2 regions of the Pseudonocardia ailaonensis genome follow, and region 1 is predicted to be linked to the other one. Evidence: riboswitches for the same ligand, from Rfam matches in the RefSeq annotation. Region 1 holds a riboswitch; the other holds the start of a gene.
What was found. Region 1 has a riboswitch for glycine ahead of gcvP (aminomethyl-transferring glycine dehydrogenase). Riboswitches for the same ligand answer to the same signal wherever they lie in the genome.
Positions count from the first base shown of each region.

Region 1 (4,702 bases):
CGCCCGTCCTCGATCAGCCCGATCTCCCGCCGGATCGCGATCAGGGCCGCGCAGAACCGGTCGATCTCGGCGAGGTCCTCGCTCTCCGTCGGCTCGATCATCAGGGTGCCGGCGACCGGGAACGACATCGTCGGGGCGTGGAACCCGTAGTCGATGAGGCGCTTCGCCACGTCCTCGGCGGTCACACCGGTGGCCTTGGTCAGCCCGCGCAGGTCGATGATGCACTCGTGGGCGACCAGGCCCGACCGTCCGGTGTAGAGCACCGGATAGTGCTCGTGGAGCCGCCGGGCGAGGTAGTTGGCGGAGAGCACCGCGGCCCCGGTCGCCGCGGTGAGCCCGTCGGCGCCCATCATCCGCACGTAGGCCCAGGAGATCGGCAGGATCGAGGCCGACCCGAACGGCGCGGCCGCGACCGGACCGATGCCGCTCTCGGGTCCGGCGTCGCCGTCGAGCGGGTGGTTGGGCAGGAACGGCGCGAGGTGGGCCCTGGCCGCGACCGGACCGACCCCCGGCCCGCCGCCGCCGTGCGGGATGCAGAAGGTCTTGTGCAGGTTCAGGTGGGAGACGTCGCCGCCGAACTCGCCGGGCCGGGCGAGCCCGACCAGCGCGTTCAGGTTGGCGCCGTCGACGTAGACCTGGCCACCTGCGCTGTGGACGAGCTCCGCGATCCGCTCGATGCCCTCCTCGTACACCCCGTGGGTGGACGGGTAGGTGACCATGATCGCGGCCAGCCGGTCCGCGTGCTCGGCCACCGTGGCCGCGAGGTCGTCGAGATCGACGTCGCCGTCCGGCCGGCAGCGGACGACGACCACCCGCATCCCGGCCAGCACCGCCGACGCCGCGTTCGTGCCGTGCGCCGACGACGGGATCAGGCAGACGTCCCGGCCAGCGTCACCGCGGGAGCGGTGGTAGGCACGGATGGCCAACAGCCCCGCGAGCTCGCCCTGGCTCCCGGCGTTGGGCTGCAGCGACACCGCGTCGTACCCGGTGATCTCGGCCAGCCAGGCGCAGAGGTCGTCGGTCAGCCGCCGGTAGCCGGCCGCGTCCGCGGCCGGGGCGAACGGGTGCAGCCGGGCGAACTCCGGCCAGCTGATCGGTTCCATCTCGGTGGCGGCGTTGAGCTTCATCGTGCACGACCCCAGCGGGATCATGCCCCGGTCCAGGGCGAGGTCCCGGTCGGAGAGCCGGCGAAGGTACCGCAGCATCGCGGTCTCCGAGCGGTACCGGTGGAAGACCTCGTGGGTCAGGTAGCCGGTCTGGCGGAGCAGCGACGACGGCAGACCGACGTCCCCGACCGGAGCGCCCTCGCCGACGGGCAGGTCCGGCGCGCCCTCGCCCATGACCGCGATCACGGTGACCACCAGCGAGGTGGTGGTCGTCTCGTCGCAGGCGACGCGGACGTGGTCGGCGTCGACGCGGCCGAGGTTGACCCCCGCCCGCCGGGCCGCGGCCACGACCCGGTCGGCCCGGCCGGGCACCCGGGCCAGCACGGTGTCGAAGAAGCGATCGTGCACGACCTCGGTCCCGGCGCCGCGCAACGCGGCCGCGAGCGTGACAGCGTGGTCGTGCACCTGCTCCGCGATCGCGCGCAGGCCCCCCGGCCCGTGGTACACGGCGTAGGAGGCGGCGAGCACCGCCGGCAGGACCTGCGCCGTACAGATGTTGGAGGTGGCCCGGTCCCGGCGGATGTGCTGCTCGCGGGTCTGCAGGGCCAGTCGGTACGCCGGCGCGCCGGACGCGTCGCGGGAGACACCGACGAGCCGGCCGGGCAGCGAGCGCTCCAGACCCGCGCGGACGGCGAGATAGCCGGCGTGCGGGCCGCCGTAGCCGAGCGGGACGCCGAAACGCTGCGTCGTCCCGCAGGCGATGTCCGCGCCCAGGTCCCCGGGCGAGCGGACGAGCGTCAGCGCCAGCAGGTCCGCGGCGATCGCGTAGCCGGCGTCCTGGGCGTGGGCGTACTCGCCGAGCTGCCGGTAGAACGACTCGTCGCGGAGCACCCCCGACGCCCCGGGGTACTGCACGACCACGCCGAAGACGTCGTCGGGCAGGTCGCCGGCCAGATCCCGGACGTCCACCTCGATCCCCACGGCCTCGGCCCGCATCCGCACGAGGGCCACCGTCTGGGGGAGGCACTCGGCATCCAGCAGTACCCGGTTCGAGCGGGACCGCGCCGTTCGCCGCATCAGCAGGACCGCCTCGGCGACGGCCGTCGACTCGTCGAGCATCGAGGCGTTCGCGGTGTCGAGCCCCGCCAGGTCGGCCACCGCCGTCTGGAAGTTCAGCAGCATCTCCAACCGGCCCTGCGAGATCTCCGGCTGGTAGGGGGTGTACGCGGTGTACCAGGCCGGGTTCTCCAGCACGGTGCGCCGGATCACCGCCGGGGTCACAGTGTCGTGGAAGCCGAGCCCGATCATCGACGGGAGCACGGTGTTGGCCGCGGCCGTCTCGCGGAGCTCCCGGACGGCCTCGGTCTCGGACACCGCGGCCGGCAGGGCCAGCGGCTTGACCGAGCGGATCCCCGCGGGGACCGCGGCGTCGAGGAGCTCGTCGAGGGTGTCGTAGCCGCACTCGGCGAGCATCGTGCGGTGGTCGGCCTCGGACGGACCGATGTGGCGGCGCGCGAAAGAAGTCAAGAGGGCTCCCGATGGGACGCACCCGGCGGACGCCGGTGCGGGGAGCCCCCTCTGTCGTTGGCCTGAGAGATTCACCGGCCGTGCGCAGCACGGACCGGCTTTCACCGTGGGCGAGGCGCGTCCGGCGCCTGCTTTCCAGAGTGGCCTGTCCCGAGCGGTGTGGGTGCCTGAGAGATTGGCGGGGCGCTTGCTCCTCCGGCGCCGGTCGCGACACTGCACGACCGTCTCTTCCGCCCGGGCGTGAACGGCCCGGTCTGAAGTTGTACGGCGGACCCTACGGCGTGACCGACGTCTCGTCCAGCGCAGGGACGGTGGCTCCTAGGCCGGGAGCGTGAGCACCCGGTACCCGGTGTCGGTGATCGCGATCGTGTGCTCCCAGTGCACGGCGCGGCCGCCGTGGGCGGTCACGACCGTCCAGCCGTCCTCGAGCTCCCGGGTCTCCGGGTCGCCCGCGGTGAGCATCGGCTCGATCGCCAGGGCCATGCCGGGCACGAGCCTCGGGCCCTTGCCCGGCTCGCCGTGGTTGGGCAGGAACGGGTCCATGTGCATGGACGTGCCGATGCCGTGCCCGCCGTACTCGGCGACGATCCCGTAGTCCGCCCGGTCCGCGATCGCCGCCGCCTCGCAGGCCTTCTGGATCGCGTGGGAGATGTCCGTCAGCCGGGCTCCGGGCGCGGCCGCCTCGATCCCCGCCCACATCGCCTTCTCGCAGGCGGCGGAGAGCGCGAGGTCCCCGTCCGACACCTCGCCGATCGCGAGTGTGACGGCCGAGTCGCCGTGCCAGCCCTCGAGGATGGCGCCGCAGTCGACGGAGATCAGGTCCCCGTCGGCGAGGACCTGCCCCGCCGACGGGATCCCGTGCACGATCTGGTCGTTCACCGACGCGCAGATGCTCGCCGGGAAGCCGTGGTAGCCCTTGAAGGAGGGGACGGCGCCGGCGTCGCGGATCGTCTGCTCGGCCAGCGCGTCCAGCTCGGCCGTGGAGACGCCGGGCTTGGCGAGCTCGCGCACCGCCGCGAGCGTGGCGGCGACGAGTGCGCCCGCCGCCCGCATGGCCTCGAACTCGGCCGGTGACTTGAGCTCGATGTCGCGCCCCCGCATCCGTGCCAGCGCACCCAGGAGGCCGCCCTTCCTGCCGGTCACGCGGGCCTCCTGTCGTGTGGCTGTCTCGCTACTTCGACGCCTCGAGTGCCGCGAGCACCCGATCGGTGATCTCGGCGACCTCGCCGACCGCATCCACGGTCACGAGCCGGTCCGCGTAGTAGCCCAGCAGCGGTGCCGTCTCGTCGCGGTAGACCTGCTGCCGGTTGCGGATCACGGACTCGTTGTCGTCCGACCGCCCGCGGCCCAGGAGCCGCGCGACGACGACCTCGTCGTCGACCCGGAACTCCACGATGGCGTCGAGTTCGACACCGTACCCGGCCAGGATCTCCGAGAGGGAGTCGGCCTGGGGCACCGTGCGCGGGAAGCCGTCGAGGATGAAGCCCTTCACCGCGTCCGGCTCCGCGAGCCGGTCCTTGACCATGCCGACGGTGACCGAGTCCGGCACGAGGTCGCCCGCGTCCATGTACTTCTTGGCCTCGACGCCCAGCGGCGTCTCGTCCCTGAGGTTGGCCCGGAAGAGGTCGCCGGTGGAGATGTGGGGAATGTCGAGCTGCTCGGCAAGACGCTCGGCCTGGGTGCCCTTGCCCGCACCGGGCGGGCCGACGAGAACGAGTCGCACTGGGACCTCGACCTCCTCTTTCTCTGCTGCCGTCACCGATGACCGCGGCGACGAGGGATGGGAGCCGGGGAGTCACGCCCGGGCAGCTCGATGGTGCATGTTCGACAGCCCGTAAAACAAGGCCACCTCATCGCACTCTAACGCAGGAAACCCTCGTAGTTCCGCTGCATGAGCTGGCTCTCGATCTGCTTCACGGTGTCCAGACCGACCCCGACCATGATCAGCACCGCGGTGCCGCCGAAGGGGAAGTTCTGGTTCTGCCCGGAGCCGGTGATGCCCAGGAAGAAGTTGGGCAGGACGGCGATGATGCCCAGGTAGAGCGACCCGGGGAGGGTGATCCGCGAGA
Region 1 is NZ_BAAAQK010000028.1:472,275-476,976, forward strand. It holds gene gcvP (aminomethyl-transferring glycine dehydrogenase) at 1-2,579, opposite strand, end outside; glycine riboswitch at 2,679-2,777, opposite strand; glycine riboswitch at 2,779-2,876, opposite strand; gene map (type I methionyl aminopeptidase) at 2,952-3,734, opposite strand; gene ABD324_RS34655 (adenylate kinase) at 3,805-4,356, opposite strand; gene secY (preprotein translocase subunit SecY) at 4,494-4,702, opposite strand, start outside.

Region 2 (4,702 bases), on a different contig from region 1:
ACCGCACCGTCCCGGCCCGCGTAGAGCACCGGGTAGTGCTCGCCGAGGCGCGCGGCGACGTAGTTGGCCGCCGCGACGGCCGTCAGGGTCGCGCGCCGCAGGCCGTCGACACCCATCATGCGGATGTAGGCCCACGAGATCGGCAGCACGCCCGGGCTGCCGAAGGGCGCCGCGGAGACCGCCCCGACCACTCCGCGACCCGGCAGGAACGGCGCCAGGTGCTCGGCGACCGCCACCGGCCCGACACCCGGCCCGCCGCCGCCGTGTGGGATGCAGAAGGTCTTGTGCAGGTTGAGGTGCGAGACGTCGCCGCCGAACGCCCCCGGGCGGGCCAGCCCGACCAGCGCGTTGAGGTTGGCGCCGTCGACGTAGACCTGGCCGCCGGCCTCGTGCACGGCGTCGCAGACCGCCCGCACCTCGGTCTCGTACACGCCGTGGGTGGACGGGTAGGTGATCATCAGCGCGGCCAGCGAGTCCGCGTGCTGGGCGATCTTCGCGCGCAGGTCGTCGAGGTCGACGTTGCCCTCGGCGTCCGTGGCCACCACGACGACCCGCATCCCGGCCATCACCGCGGAGGCGGCGTTGGTTCCGTGGGCGCTCGACGGGATCAGGCAGACGTCGCGCTGGGCGTCGCCGCGGGAGCGGTGGTAGGCCTCGATGGCCAGCAGGCCCGCGAGCTCGCCCTGCGAACCGGCGTTGGGCTGCACCGAGACCGCCGCGTACCCGGTCAGCTCGGCCAGCCAGCGCTCGAGCTGCGCGATCATCTCGCGGGTGCCCTCGGTGTCCCGATCGGGCGCGAAGGGGTGCAGGTCCGCGAACTCCGGCCAGGTGATCGGCTCCATCTCGGCCGCCGCGTTGAGCTTCATCGTGCAGGAGCCCAGCGGGATCATCGTGCGGTCGAGCGCCAGGTCCGCGTCCGCGAGGCGGCGCAGCCAGCGCATCAGCGAGGTCTCGGAGCGGTGGTCGTGGAAGGTCGGGTGGGTGAGGAACTCCGACGTCCGCACCAGGCCGGCCGGCAGGGCGTCCTCGGTGGCCTCGTCGAGCGCCGCGACGTCGGCCTGCACCCCGAACGCGGCGAACAGGGCCTCCAGGTGCGCGACCGTCGTCAGCTCGGAGCAGGCCAGGCCCAGCTCGGTCGCCGAGATCCGGCGGACGGCGATCCCGGCGGCGTGGGCGGCGTCGGCGACCTTCCCGGCATCGGGCACCCGGGCGACCACGGTGTCGAAGAACGCGTCGTGGACGATCTCGACGCCGCCCGCCCGCAGGCCGCCGGCCAGCACGGACGCCATGCGGTGGGTGCGCCGCGCGATCCGGGTCAGGCCCTCGGGCCCGTGGTAGATCGCGTAGCAGGCGGCGACGACGGCGAGCAGCACCTGCGCGGTGCAGATGTTCGACGTGGCCTTCTCCCGGCGGATGTGCTGCTCACGGGTCTGCAGGGCGAGCCGCAGGGCCGGGTTGCCGTCGGCATCCCGGGAGACGCCGACGAGCCGGCCGGGCAGCTGCCGCGAGAACTCCTCCCGCACGGCGAGGTAGCCGGCGTGCGGGCCGCCGAAGCCGAGCGGCACGCCGAAGCGCTGCGTGGTGCCCACGGCCGCGTCCGCCCCGAGCTCGCCGGGCGGGGTGAGCAGCGTGAGACCCAGCAGGTCCGCGGCCACGGCGACGAGTGCGCCCCGTTCGTGCGCCGTCTCGATGAGCGCCGACGGATCCACGATCCGCCCCGACGCACCCGGGTACGACAGCAGGAGCCCGAAGAACTCACCGACAGGCAGCCCGGCGCCGAGGTCCGTGACCACGAGCTCGATGCCCAGCGGCTCGGCGCGCGTGCGCAGCACCTCGATGGTCTGCGGCAGGGTGTCGGCGTCGACGACGAACCGGGGGCTCTTCGCCTTCCCGGCGCGGCGAAGCATCGTCATCGCCTCGGCGGCCGCGGTGGCCTCGTCGAGCAGCGAGGCGCCCGCAACGGGCAGGCCGGTGAGGTCCGCGACCGTGGTCTGGAAGGCGAGCAGCGCCTCGAGCCGGCCCTGGCTGATCTCCGGCTGGTAGGGCGTGTAGGCCGTGTACCAGGCCGGGTTCTCCAGCACGTTGCGCAGGATCACCGGCGGCGTGACGGTGCCCGAGTAGCCCAGCCCGATCATCGGGACGGTCACGGTGTTGCGTGCGGCGAGCAGGCGCAGCTCGGCGAGCATCTCGGTCTCCGAGGCCGCGGCCGGGATCGACGTCGTCACGGTCCCGGAGTCGCGGATGCTGGGCGGCAGGGCGCGGTCCGCCAGCTGCTCCAGTGACGACAGCCCGATCGTCTCCAGCATCCGGTCCAGCTCCGCCGGGCGCGGCCCGATGTGCCGGTCGGCGAACGGGACACCGGCCTCGAGCTCGGCGAGGGACGGTCGGGGCTGGCTCACGGGACCTCCGGGGGCGCGACGGGCAGGGGCGTGCTGCCCTCCCCCTCTGTCCCTGCCCGAGTACCCGGGCGCCTGAGAGATTCACCCCGGTGATCAGGGCTTTCCCCGTCGGCGGACGCTCGCGCGTCGCTTTCCAGAGGCGTCTCGCCCACGCGGTCTCGGGTGCCTGAGAGGTTCCGGGGAGGAGTTGCTCCTTCGGCGCCCGGCCTGACCTCGGCCGGGTCTCTCCCGCGTGGGATCGGCGACTACCCGGACAGCGTAGCGCCGAGGGCCGTAGTTCCACCGAGGACCGCGCGGGGGATCACGGTCACACTTCCGCCATGAGCAGCAGCGACCGCGCCACCGAGTCCCCCACCACGGCCGCCTTCCACCTCCAGGCGGTCCTGTCGTTCGGCATCGCGCTGGCCGCGGTCGTCGTCGGCGTGATCTACATGCCCGCCGACCCCTGGGTCCGCGCCTTCCTCGCGGTCAGCGTCCTCTACGTCACGACGAGCGCCTTCACCCTCGCCAAGACCGTCCGCGACAAGCAGGAACGCACCACGGTCCTGAGCCGCGTGGACCAGGCGAGGCTGGAGAAGCTCCTGGCCGAACACGACCCCTTCCGCCCCGCCGCCTGACCCCACCCCAGCCGCGACGGCGGGCGCCGAGATGAACCTCAGGGCGATTCCGACCATGATCGAATCGCCCTCAGGTTCATCTCGGCGGTGGGTTTTCCGGAAACGCCACGGGATCGCAGCTCTCTGCCCCATGCTCGGCGGGTGATGATCACCACCGCGGTGCCGGGCTGGCCGGCCGTGTTCCGGGGCTCGTGGGCGGTCCGCGCCGGGATGGTCTCGGCCGCCCAGGTGAACGGGTCGCGGTTCGTGCGCGTCTTCCCGGACGTCTACGTGCCCGCGGGCAGCGTCCTCGATCTGGGGCTTCGCTCCCGCGCCGCCTTCCTGCTGATGCAGACGCGCGGGGTGCTCTCGGGCTACGCCGCCGCCGAGCTGCACGGGGCCGGCTGCGCCCCGACCGCGGACGTGCTGCCCGACATCACCGTGCCGGGCGGCGGCTTCCGGGCGTGCGCCGGGCTGTGGCTGCACCGCGAGAGGCTCTTCCCGGACGAGATCACCGAGGTCGACGGCATGACGGTCACGACTCCGGTCCGGACTGCCTTCGACCTGGCCCGTTGGGCGCGGGACCGGCGGGAGGCGGTGGCCGCCGTCGACCGGCTGGCGAACGAGTGCCGGTTCCGGCCTGCCGCGATCCTGCACCTCGACGATCTCCACCCCGCGATGCGCGGCTGCGCCCGGCTGGAGGAGGTGGTGGACCTCGCCGACTATCGCTCCGGCTCCCGACCGGAGTCGCTGATCCGCCAGCTCCTCGTCGACTCCGGCCTGCCGCGACCAGAGGTGCAGTGGGTGGTGCAGGATCCGGGCGCGAGGGAGGCCGTGTGGCTCGACCTGGCGTATCCCGGAGCGCTCGTCGGCATCGAGTACGAGGGCGCTCCTCACGTCGAGCCGGAGCAGGTCCTCCGCGACATCGCCCGCACGACGATGTTGACCGACCGCGGGTGGCGCATGCTCCGCTTCACCCGCGACGACCTGTTCCGCAGGCCGGAGTACGTGATCGCCACCGTAGGCCGAGCCCTCCGGTCGAGATGAACGTCAGGGCGATTCCGACCATGATCGAATCGCCCTGAGGTTCATCTCGGCGGGCGAGACCGCGCTGTGCAGACCGCGCTGTGCAGACCGCGCTGTGCAGACCGCGCTGTGCAGACCGCGCTGTGCAGACCGCGCTGTGTAGACCGCGCTGTGTAGACCGCGCTGTGTAGACCGCGCTGTGTAGACCGCGCTGTGTAGACCGCGCTGTGTAGACCGCGCTGTGTAGACCGCGCTGTGTAGACCGCGCTGTGTAGACCGCGCTGACGGCGCCGCGCCGGCGAACCGGCGCTGACGGTGTAGGGGTCAGGAGATGGCGCGGCGGGCGCGGCGCTTGGAGAGCTCGTCCTCCGGGGACTCGTCGACCGTGCCTCCGTCGGCGCGCTCGACCGGGAAGTCCTTGATGCTCCCGCTGATCTCGCGCATCGCGCCCGAGACCGCGATGCCGAAGACGCCCTGGCCGCCCTGGAGCAGGTCCACGACCTCCTCCGGGCTGGTGCACTCGTAGACGGTCGTGCCGTCGGAGAACAGCGTGATCTGGGCGAGGTCGCGGATGCCGCGGCGGCGCAGGTGCTCCACGGCCACCCGGATGTTCTGCAGGGAGACCCCGGCGTCGAGCAGTCGCTTGACCACCTTCAGGACGAGGACGTCCTTGAAGGAGTA
Region 2 is NZ_BAAAQK010000003.1:263,795-268,496, forward strand. It holds gene gcvP (aminomethyl-transferring glycine dehydrogenase) at 1-2,399, opposite strand, end outside; glycine riboswitch at 2,543-2,640, opposite strand; gene ABD324_RS04065 (YiaA/YiaB family inner membrane protein) at 2,720-3,016, shown strand; gene ABD324_RS04070 (DUF559 domain-containing protein) at 3,161-4,042, shown strand; gene ABD324_RS04075 (MerR family transcriptional regulator) at 4,346-4,702, opposite strand, start outside.
Region 2: it holds a riboswitch for glycine, as region 1 does, so the genes downstream of both, gcvP (aminomethyl-transferring glycine dehydrogenase) here and gcvP (aminomethyl-transferring glycine dehydrogenase) in region 1, are expected to answer to the same signal.